Regions from separate parts of the Pedobacter sp. UYEF25 genome, predicted to be linked through region 2. Evidence: riboswitches for the same ligand, from Rfam matches in the RefSeq annotation. Region 2 holds a riboswitch; each other region holds the start of a gene.
The links. A riboswitch is a leader RNA that binds a small molecule or an ion and turns the genes downstream of it on or off. The one in region 2 is predicted to bind S-adenosylmethionine.
Positions count from the first base shown of each region.

Region 1: it holds a riboswitch for S-adenosylmethionine, as region 2 does, so the genes downstream of both, metH (methionine synthase) here and ACVWYG_RS16310 (SusC/RagA family TonB-linked outer membrane protein) in region 2, are expected to answer to the same signal.
Region 3: it holds a riboswitch for S-adenosylmethionine, as region 2 does, so the genes downstream of both, ACVWYG_RS18370 (O-acetylhomoserine aminocarboxypropyltransferase/cysteine synthase family protein) here and ACVWYG_RS16310 (SusC/RagA family TonB-linked outer membrane protein) in region 2, are expected to answer to the same signal.

Region 1 covers NZ_JBSSEL010000005.1:27,779-31,061, reverse strand. The annotation lists gene metH (methionine synthase) at 1-1,623, opposite strand, end outside; SAM riboswitch class I at 1,783-1,882, opposite strand; gene ACVWYG_RS06630 (Bax inhibitor-1/YccA family protein) at 2,111-2,869, opposite strand; gene ACVWYG_RS06625 (hypothetical protein) at 3,027-3,283, opposite strand, start outside.
Region 2 covers NZ_JBSSEL010000021.1:13,644-16,926, reverse strand. The annotation lists gene ACVWYG_RS16310 (SusC/RagA family TonB-linked outer membrane protein) at 1-1,930, opposite strand, end outside; SAM riboswitch class I at 2,293-2,396, opposite strand; gene ACVWYG_RS16305 (peroxiredoxin family protein) at 2,531-3,283, shown strand, end outside.
Region 3 covers NZ_JBSSEL010000030.1:15,157-18,439, forward strand. The annotation lists gene ACVWYG_RS18370 (O-acetylhomoserine aminocarboxypropyltransferase/cysteine synthase family protein) at 1-1,247, opposite strand, end outside; SAM riboswitch class I at 1,504-1,614, opposite strand; gene ACVWYG_RS18375 (hypothetical protein) at 1,817-2,827, shown strand; gene ACVWYG_RS18380 (trans-sulfuration enzyme family protein) at 3,062-3,283, opposite strand, start outside.

The DNA of each region.
Region 1 (3,283 bases), on a different contig from region 2:
CTCCTCTAATCCCGTGGCAACGGTTAAAATGTTTGGATCGAAAATAATATCTTCTGCAGGGAAACCAACTTCATTTACAAGAACATCATAACTTCGTTGACAAATTTCTTTACGTCGCTCAAAACTGTCTGCTTGCCCTTTCTCATCAAAAGCCATTACCACAACTGCCGCACCATAATTCATTATCTTTTTGGCACTTTCTATAAATAGCTCTTTACCTTCTTTTAACGAAATAGAATTTACGATTCCTTTTCCTTGCATGCATTTTAGCCCACATTCTATTACGCTCCACTTAGAAGAGTCTACCATAATTGGTAGTTTAGAAATGTCTGGTTCTGATGCAATAAGGTTCATAAACTTGGTCATGGCGGCTTCTGAATCCAACATGCCCTCATCCATATTTACATCAATAATTTGGGCTCCACCTTCAACCTGCTGACGAGCAACGGCAAGCGCTGCTTCATAATCACCACTAAGAATAAGTTTAGAAAATTTTGGGGAACCTGTAATATTTGTCCGCTCGCCAATATTTACGAAAATGCTTTCTGGCGTAATGGTTACAGGTTCCAAACCGCTTAAACGCATATAAGGCGTAATTTCTGGAATTTTTCTCGGTGCTATTTTTTTAGCCTTTTCGGCAATGCATTTAATGTGCTCTGGCGTAGTGCCGCAGCAACCGCCAACAATATTAACAAAACCGGAGGTTATAAAACCATCTACCAAATGGGCTGTTTCGTGTGGCTGCTCATCGTAAGCACCAAACTCGTTTGGTAAACCTGCGTTTGGATAAGCAGATACGTAGCAGTTCGCTTTCGCGGAAAGTTCCTCAATATGTGGTCGCATATCTTTGGCCCCAAGTGCACAATTAAAACCTATACTAAGCGGCTTTGCATGAATTACTGAGTTTAAAAAAGCTTCTGCCGTTTGCCCAGAAAGTGTTCTCCCCGAAGCATCTGTAATGGTGCCAGAAATCATGATTTCAATCCCCTCCCCAACCCTCCCCGAAGGAGAGGGAGTTTCTCTTGAGCGCAATTCAGTTTCGTATTTTTTAATGGCAAAAATTGCCGCCTTAGCATTTAAGGTATCGAAAATGGTTTCTATTAAAAGAACATCAGAACCTCCGTCTACCAATCCTCTAACTTGCTCGTAATAGGCATCTACCAATTCATCAAAAGAAATTGCCCTAAAACCCGGATCGTTTACATTAGGAGAAAGAGAAAGCGTACGGTTGGTTGGTCCAATCGCCCCAGCTACAAAGCACTTTCTATCAGGATTTTGGGCCATAAATTCTGCGGTAGCTGCCTTGGCAATTTTAGCACCTTCTAAACTAAGCTCATAACTTAATTCTTCCATCTTATAATCGGCCATGGAAATGCGCTGCGTACTAAAGGTATTTGTTTCAATAATGTCTGCTCCGGCAGCTAAATATTCTAGATGGATGGCTTTAATGATATCGGGGCGAGTGATGTTTAACAGGTCGTTATTTCCCTTTACGTCGGAAGAGTGATTTGCGAAACGCTCGCCACGGAAATCTTCTTCTGTAAGCTCATAGCGCTGAATCATGGTACCCATTGCACCATCTATAATTAAAATACGCTTTTCAAGTTCTTTTCTAATATCCATCTATATAGTATTGAGTAGCTAGTATCAAGTAGCAAGACTCCAGTATCGGGCATCAAGATAACTCAATCAAGTCCATATTCAGCTTCAAGTTATTGGCCGCTTTGTCTTAATACCCCAAAATGCTTATTGAAAACTTCGGCGCATCTTCACACGTCTAAAAACTTATCTTTTCTCTTTTTTGAGATAGAATGTAGCACCTTGTTGGCACAGGTTGCTAAGACTTCAGCGGTTCTAATCCCTCCGTCTTTCTTTATAAGCGATGCAAAAATAACACATCGCAGTATCATTATCAAATTTTTGGACATCTAACAAAACATTATTGAAATTCGGTTATAATCTGCTACGATTAACCAAATTAAATTTGCTAAAACAGAAATAATAAAAGTATCGTAGCAAACAAAAAAAGCGCTTCCTAAGATGCGCTCTATAACTGTTTATTTTTTACGACTGTTTTCGACGATTGCCAAAAATTTATTTGCTATTGCGCTTATTTTCTTCCGCCAAATATACGAAGCAGAAATAGGAAAATGTTAAGGAAATCTAGATAAAGAGATAGTGCGGCAACGATGGCCATTTTTTTGGTGTCGACTTGCAAAACTTGATCCCCTCTGGCTTCAATTCCCATCCCAATACGTTTAATTTTTTGTACATCATAAGCTGTTAAGGCGGTAAATATGGCAATGCCGATGAACGCCATAAATAAGCTAAACTGCTCGCTTTGGATAAACATATTGATCACCATGGCAATAACTAGTGCGATAACACCAACCATTAGAATAGGCCCAAACTTGCTTAAATCTATGTTTGTGGTATAACCCATCACAGCCATAATGCCGAAAATACCTGCGGCACCAGCGAAACAGCTTACAACAGAACCTGCGGTATATGCAAGTAAAATAAAGCTTAAACTAATTCCGGTTAGCACAGAATACAACACAAAAATCCCCACTAAAGAAGGGTAGGAAAGTTTGCTTAATCCGAATCCCATAAGTAAAACTAGCGCTAATGGAGAAAACATTGCGATGTATCCGAAAATAGACATGCTTGGTTTGCCCGTAGCAGGGTTAACATCTAATAAATACTGCATTAAACTAGCGTTGGTGCTAAATAAATAGGCAGCAACTGTTGACAACAACAGCGCTACAAACATCCATAAAAAGACATTTGCGAAAAACTTTTTTGAAATAGAGCCCTCTTGTTGCACAAAAACACTATTGCCTTGATATTGATAATTTTGCTGATCCATTTTATTATTATGTATTAATTAGTTTTAATCAATTGAAAAGCGCCGTTTAATTGCCAGCACCTTTATATCTCTAATTGTCGCCTAAGATATTAACAAACAGTGTGCAAGATTTATTTTACAGCCGATTTGTCAGTATTCGACATATAAAAGTAGTAGTTTAGGTTAATCTTTTTGTCAAAAGTTCTTCAATTTTTTTAAATAGTTGAAGCGGCTTTAGCGGTCTCCATGCGAAGTTATCAAAAGCGCCACCAAAATTTATATAGTAATCTATGTTGTTGTCTTTAAACTCGTTGATTACATGATCGTTAAAATTTAGTCCCACTATCCATCCGTCTTCTACTTCTTGAAACCATTCGTCATAATAGCTGTCATCTGAGGCATGAAAGTTTAAAACATTTTCTCCAATTAGGATAA
Region 2 (3,283 bases):
TCTTAATATTTAACGCCTCTGTAAGTATTAAACCTCCGTTGAATGATGGATAGAAATAAGATCTATTTTGTGCCGGCAAGGTTGATGACCAATCGTTACGAGCGGTTACATTTATAAAAAGATAGCTTTTGAAACCAAATTGAGCTGAAGCATACTCGCTGAAAGATTTAAGTTTACTATAATTATTTGAAGAAGTTAAAGGATCCCTTGAATTACTAAGCGTATATAATTTTGCTACGGCCAACCTGGGGGCACTCTGATCGTTTTGCTCTATGTAACGTGAACGAATATTGCCTCCTAATAAAACCTCTAAACTAAAATCATTATTTAATTGCTTATTATAATTCAGCGTCGCATCAGTATTGCTTTCGCCTACTGTGAAAGCACTTTCTGTGTAAGAACCAAAAGGGCTACCATTTGTGCCATAAGCAATTTTTATTTTACGACGATCATTGTAATAATCAGTTCCTGTACGAAAGTTAAAATTCAGCCCATCAATTATTTTATAATCTAAACTAATGCTTCCAATTATTCTGTTTCTGTTTTGAGAAACTGTATTTTCATAAGCTACCCAGTAAGGGTTGCTATAATAGCTATTGTTCCAATTAAAGGTATTTCCGTTTTCATCTAAATAGTTCTTCAATTGGTTGACATCAACCTGTCTGCCAAACCACGTAAACTGAAGCATGGTACTTGTTGCTCTAGACCCACCTGTTCCAGGTAAATTATCAGAACTAAGTTTGCTATAATTTGCATGTGCAGTAAGGCTTAATTTCGGTGTTACACGTAAGGTAGTGTTTAACAAAAATGAATTCTTTCCTTGTCCCGAATTTGGAATAATCCCTTCTTGCTTTAAGTTATTATAGGATAAACGATAATCAAATTTTTCACCTGCATCTTCAACAGAAATTCCGTTAGATAAGGAATAGCCCTTTTCAAAAAAGTCTCTAACATTATCTGGATGTGCTTCAAAAGGAACTGCAACGCCTTTTGAGAAAAACTGTGGAATCAATCTTCCATCTAATCTTGGGCCCCAACTTTCATCTACACCATCATTTACACCGGCTCCTTTTCCGTCAACATAGCTAAACTTACCTTCAGACCCCTGGCCGAATTCATTTTGGTATTTCGGAAGTGTTAACAAACGCTCTAATACTGCATTAGAATTTAGCGAAATACCTAACCCTTTCTTTGATTTTCCTGACTTTGTTTTTATAATAATGACACCCGCAGCTGCCCTCGAACCATACAGCGCTGCCGCATTGGGACCTTTTAAAACGCTTATTGATTCAATGTCGTTTGAATTTATATCGGAAATAGTGTTCGCATAATCTCTTGCCCCTGCAGAATTATTTTGTGAGTTATCTACCGGAATTCCATCTACCACAAAAAGCGGTTGATTATTTCCAGAGATGGAGGTTTCGCCACGGATAACCACACGAGAGGAACCCATATCTCCCTGACTATTGGTTACCCGAACACCCGCCACCTTACCAGCAAGTGCATTTACTAAATTGGTCTCTTTGGCTTCGGCCAAACTTTCGCCTTTCAGCTCTTGCACCGCATAGCCTAAAGATTTCTTTTGTTTGGAAATACCTAGCGCGGTAACCACAACCTCATCTAGCGCATTGCTGCTTTCTGTTAGAATTACACTTAAATTTTTAGTGTTCTCAGCTACTTCAATTTCTCTGGATAAATAACCGACGTATGAAAAAACCAATGTGGCTTTTCCTTTTATTGATATACTAAACAACCCACTATTGTTGGTATTGGTTGTTTGCTTTGTTCCCTTAATTAAGACAGAAACACTCGGCATTGTTTCGCCGTTTGTACTTTTAACGGTGCCCGATATAACGATATCTTGGGCATAACTAAATTGTGAAAGCAACAGTAAAAAGCATAGTACTGAAAGCTTAATGTTCTTAAACATAATTGAGATTAATTAATGATTGGTTTTTAAATAGATGTTAAAAATTTGGGCAAAAAAGTCCCATCTCGCCCTTGGGCAACTATTTTTTCAACACATGAATAATTATTTATTTTAAAATGAAAGAATCGGTATTTGAGGCTTGTTAAATCAACAAATACCGCAACGCATTCGGATGGCTATATAGGCTCTTGAAATACCTATATGAATTATTTGTTTTTTGTGAGTTTTTCCCATTTAATTTTATTTAAAAATAAATCATTCCCCCTATCCATTATTAAAAAAATGCGTTTACAAAAAAAGCACTCCCTGTAAAATCAGAAGTGCTCTCATATATATTATTAATAATATTGTCGCATTCAACTGACTTAACTATCCCAAAAACTTTGGGATGGAATTAGCACCGCGTCCTGAATGATCGGTTGCTAAGGTTTCATCGGGCCATTCCCTCCACCTTTCTTGATAAGCATTTCAAAATAACTGGGGCAAATATAGGATAAAAATTAAATAACTACTAAATCCATAGATTTTATTTGGAATATTTTTTTTGTTCCTATACTTGATGCGTATCTTCGCGGAATAAATTTATAGACCAATGATCTTATGAAGATAAAAACACTATTATATTTGCTACTTGCAACATCACTCTCGCAAAACCTTTATGCTCAAATACAAACGAATAACGAAACTAAGATTAAAAACACTTTCATTTTAAACGGAACCTGGCGAGGCGTATTTACTATTAAAACTGGAGTTGAAGTTCCTTTTAATTTTGAAATTGACGCTAAAAATACAGCCCAGCAACACATTACCTTTTTAAATGCTGAAGAACGTTTTGATGGTGGAATTGTACAACAAACCACAGATTCTGTTTTCGTTAAGCTTAGTCAGTTTGATAATGAACTTGCTTTTAAAATACAAGGCGATTCTTTAGTTGGTTCGTTTAGAAAACAAGATGGATCTGGCAAATCAATGCCTGTTACTGCAACCAAAAATGTAAGTTATCGCTTTAAACCTTCAGGAAAAATGCCAGAAGCAAATTTCTCTGGCACCTATGAGGTAACATTTAAATCAACCGCCGGAAAAGATGAAAATGCGGTAGGAATATTTAAGCAAAATGGAAACAAAATAACTGGAACCTTTCTTCGTGTTAGTGGTGATGCACGTTATTTGGAAGGACTTGTAGAAGGCAATTCATTTTACTTATCTAGTTTTATCGGATTAAATCCATATTACTATAAAGGTACTTTTTCAAAAGACGGAACGATAACCGGCGAAGTAGTTCGCGCAATAGGCAACACTGGTTTTAGCGGAAAGCAAAATCAAAATGCTGCTTTGCCAGATGTGAATAAACTC
Region 3 (3,283 bases), on a different contig from region 2:
ATATGCTCAATTCCTACAGAGACGCGTAACGAATTCGGTTTTACTCCGGCTGCCAATTGTGCTTCATCGCTAAGTTGCTGATGAGTTGTAGCCGATGGCTGTATGATTAATGTCTTGGTATCACCCACATTTGCCAAGTGTGAAGTAAGTTTAAGATTGTCTATAAACTTAGTTGCGTTTTCTTTGGTACCATTCAACTCAAAAGACAACACCGCTCCAAATCCATTTTTTAAGTATTTTTTTGCCAGTTTATTGTATTTGCTGCTTTCTAAACCGGGATAATCGACTCCTTTGACCTGTGGATGATTTTCCAACCACGTAGCCAATTCCAAGGTATTGTCTACATGGCGCTGTACTCTGAGTGATAAAGTTTCTACACCTTGAAGTAACTGCCAGGAATTAAAAGGAGAAATGGCTGGGCCAAAATCTCTCAATCCTTCAACACGTGCGCGTATGATAAACTGAATGTTTCCAAACTGGCTATCTACACCAAATGCGTCACTAAAAACAAGACCATGGTACCCTTCTGACGGTTCAGAAAACTGTTTAAATTTTCCATTTCCCCAATTGTAATTTCCGCCATCAACAATTACGCCACCGATGCTCGTTCCATGACCGCCAATCCATTTGGTTGCAGCTTCTACAACGATGTTGGCACCATGTTCTAAAGGTTTAAAAAGATATCCTGCGGCGCCAAAAGTGTTGTCTACAATGAATGGGAGGTCGTGTTTTTTTGCGATTGCAGCAATTTTTTCAAAGTCTACTATACTGAATGAAGGATTTCCAATGGTTTCTACATAAATTGCTTTGGTTGTTTCGTTGATCTTTGCCTCAAAATCTTCTGGCTTATCAGGATCTGCAAAATCTACTTGTATCCCTAGGCGTTTAAAAGCGATTTTAAATTGATTGTAAGAGCCGCCATACAAATGAGAAGAGGATACAAAGCTATCTCCACTTTCTAAAATATTGTTCAATGCAATAAACTGAGCTGCAAGACCAGAGGCCGTGGCCAATCCAGCTACACCGCCTTCTAAAGCTGCTATTCTTTTTTCAAAAACATCAGTCGTCGGATTCATCAAACGGGTATAAATATTGCCAAACTCTTTTAGCGCAAATAAATTTGCGCCGTGTTCTGCACTTTTAAAAACAAAAGAGGTTGTTTGATATAATGGAACGGCTCTAGCACCGGTAACTGGATCTGCTTCTTGGCCTGCGTGTACTTGTAGCGTTTCGAATTTATATGACATGTTGTATCTGTTTTGCTTGTATGAATTGTTAATTATTTTTTGTTGAATTATTTCGTGTATGCGTACCTGTAAAAAGGCCTTCCAACTGGATTAGTTTACCAAAAAAGAAGATTTTTTTGTTTAAGCAGTGCAACAGCACATAAAAGGCACCCTATTGCAGAGACCAAAGAACGCAAACAGTTTCTGCGAGATGGTAAAGCCGTAAGTAAATGTTAGATCGCTTTGCGAAAAATAAATTTTATCGTCCATTAGTTGTCATTTATATTTCCAAATAACTTGTGTTACCCGGTCAGGAATTGGCACCTTCTCTTTTTTGAGGGTTGCCAGCGAGTCTAAGAGCCTGTCTCTCGTCGCTTCTTTATAAACCAACCCTTCTAAAAAAAAAGTTGATTTTTATTTGATGATTACCAAATAATATTTCAAAAGTGGGTAAAAAATATTAAACAACAAAATTTAATTTCGATTTTAATAAGATCACTAGTAAAGTGGCGGTAAAAGTTAGTTAGTGGGAGCTTCCATTTTAATTTTACCTTCAAATCATTATCTTTAGCGCGATAAAAATTTGAATTATGAAAAACGCAAAATTTATTTTTGCATCGTCTTTATTGATGTTATTTTTCTCTTTCCAAGCGTCTGCACAGTTTGGGGGCTTGAAAGATAAATTGTTGAAAGTTGGTGCGGCCAAAGGCGCAAAAATGCTAGGTGTAGATAATCTACTAAAGCAGCCCGCAGCCATTTCTACCAATTTTAATGATGTTGATAGAACTGGTGAACAATTGCCTGATTTCTTTAAAAACGTCAACACTCAACCGCTATATTTGTTACCTAAAGCACCAGATGGCGGCTTTTATCTTTGTGAAGGTTTTTACGAAATGACGAATAAAAGTTATTGTCTCCATGCTGGCACCTATGGCCCGTCTGCAGGAGACGGCTACATGTTTGCGCCACTGCTTGGGCCGAAAAATGAAATTGTTACCATTATTCTAAAGAGCGCAGAAAAACACCCTGAAGTTCAACAACATGACATTCAGGCACTGCTCTGGGCTATTATAGCAAGGACAAAATTTAGTGATTACTCGGGCACGATTAAGGTAACCGCGCTAAAGTTATTAACCACAAAACAACTTACCATGTTAGAAGGTGGTGCGTTGGGTATTTTGCCTTTTGATTTGATGCAAAAAGCAAAGGATCAGCTCCCACAGGGTTTGCAAACTGTTTTTGAGGCAGAAAATAGCATTCGGCAGCTCGTAGCTTCTGGCAATTACACTTACGCAGAGATGGAAAAATATGCCATTCTTGCTGGCATGGCTCCAATTAGAGCAGACGTACCGAGCGGCATTTGGAGTAAACATCCAGATGGTTACTATGTAAGATACATTCCGTCTGGCTATTCGATAACTAAGGTTCAGATCTACGTGCCCAAAGCGCTTCTGTTAGATGGAAAAAAACTTATTTATGATGCCACAAATGACATCGCGTGCCCCGCAAATACCGGCGCACAACGTTTGGTCCAAACCAATGAACCCATTAATCCTGATTACAACCTTAAACTTATTACGATTTGTTATCCGGAAAAGTGATCGGAAATTGGCAAACAAAATAAAACTGGTTTAATTATGAGATTAGTGTAAGCTTCGTAAATTTATATTTTGGCTGGTTTGACACGCGTGCTGCTCTAGTCATTTGTTAAGAAAAAATGGCCCAATAAAGCGATGGCAATAATGTCTTTAGCGGGAATACGTGCCCAAAAGCTATTTAAATTGGATCCAAAAATCAAATTCAAAAAATTGCTGTTTGAGAAGAGTGCTATTCCTTTAATCTGATAGCGCTTGCTCTAAATCAGCTATCAAATCATCTATGTGCTCTAAACCAACGGAAACACGAATAAGATTCTTTGGCGTTTTGCTTTCTGGACCTTCAATAGAATAACGATGCTCAATTAAACTTTCTACTCCGCCAAGACTCGTTGCTTGTGCAAATAACTTTACTTTGTTAATCATTTTATTTGCAGATCTCTCGCCGCCTGCAACCAAGAA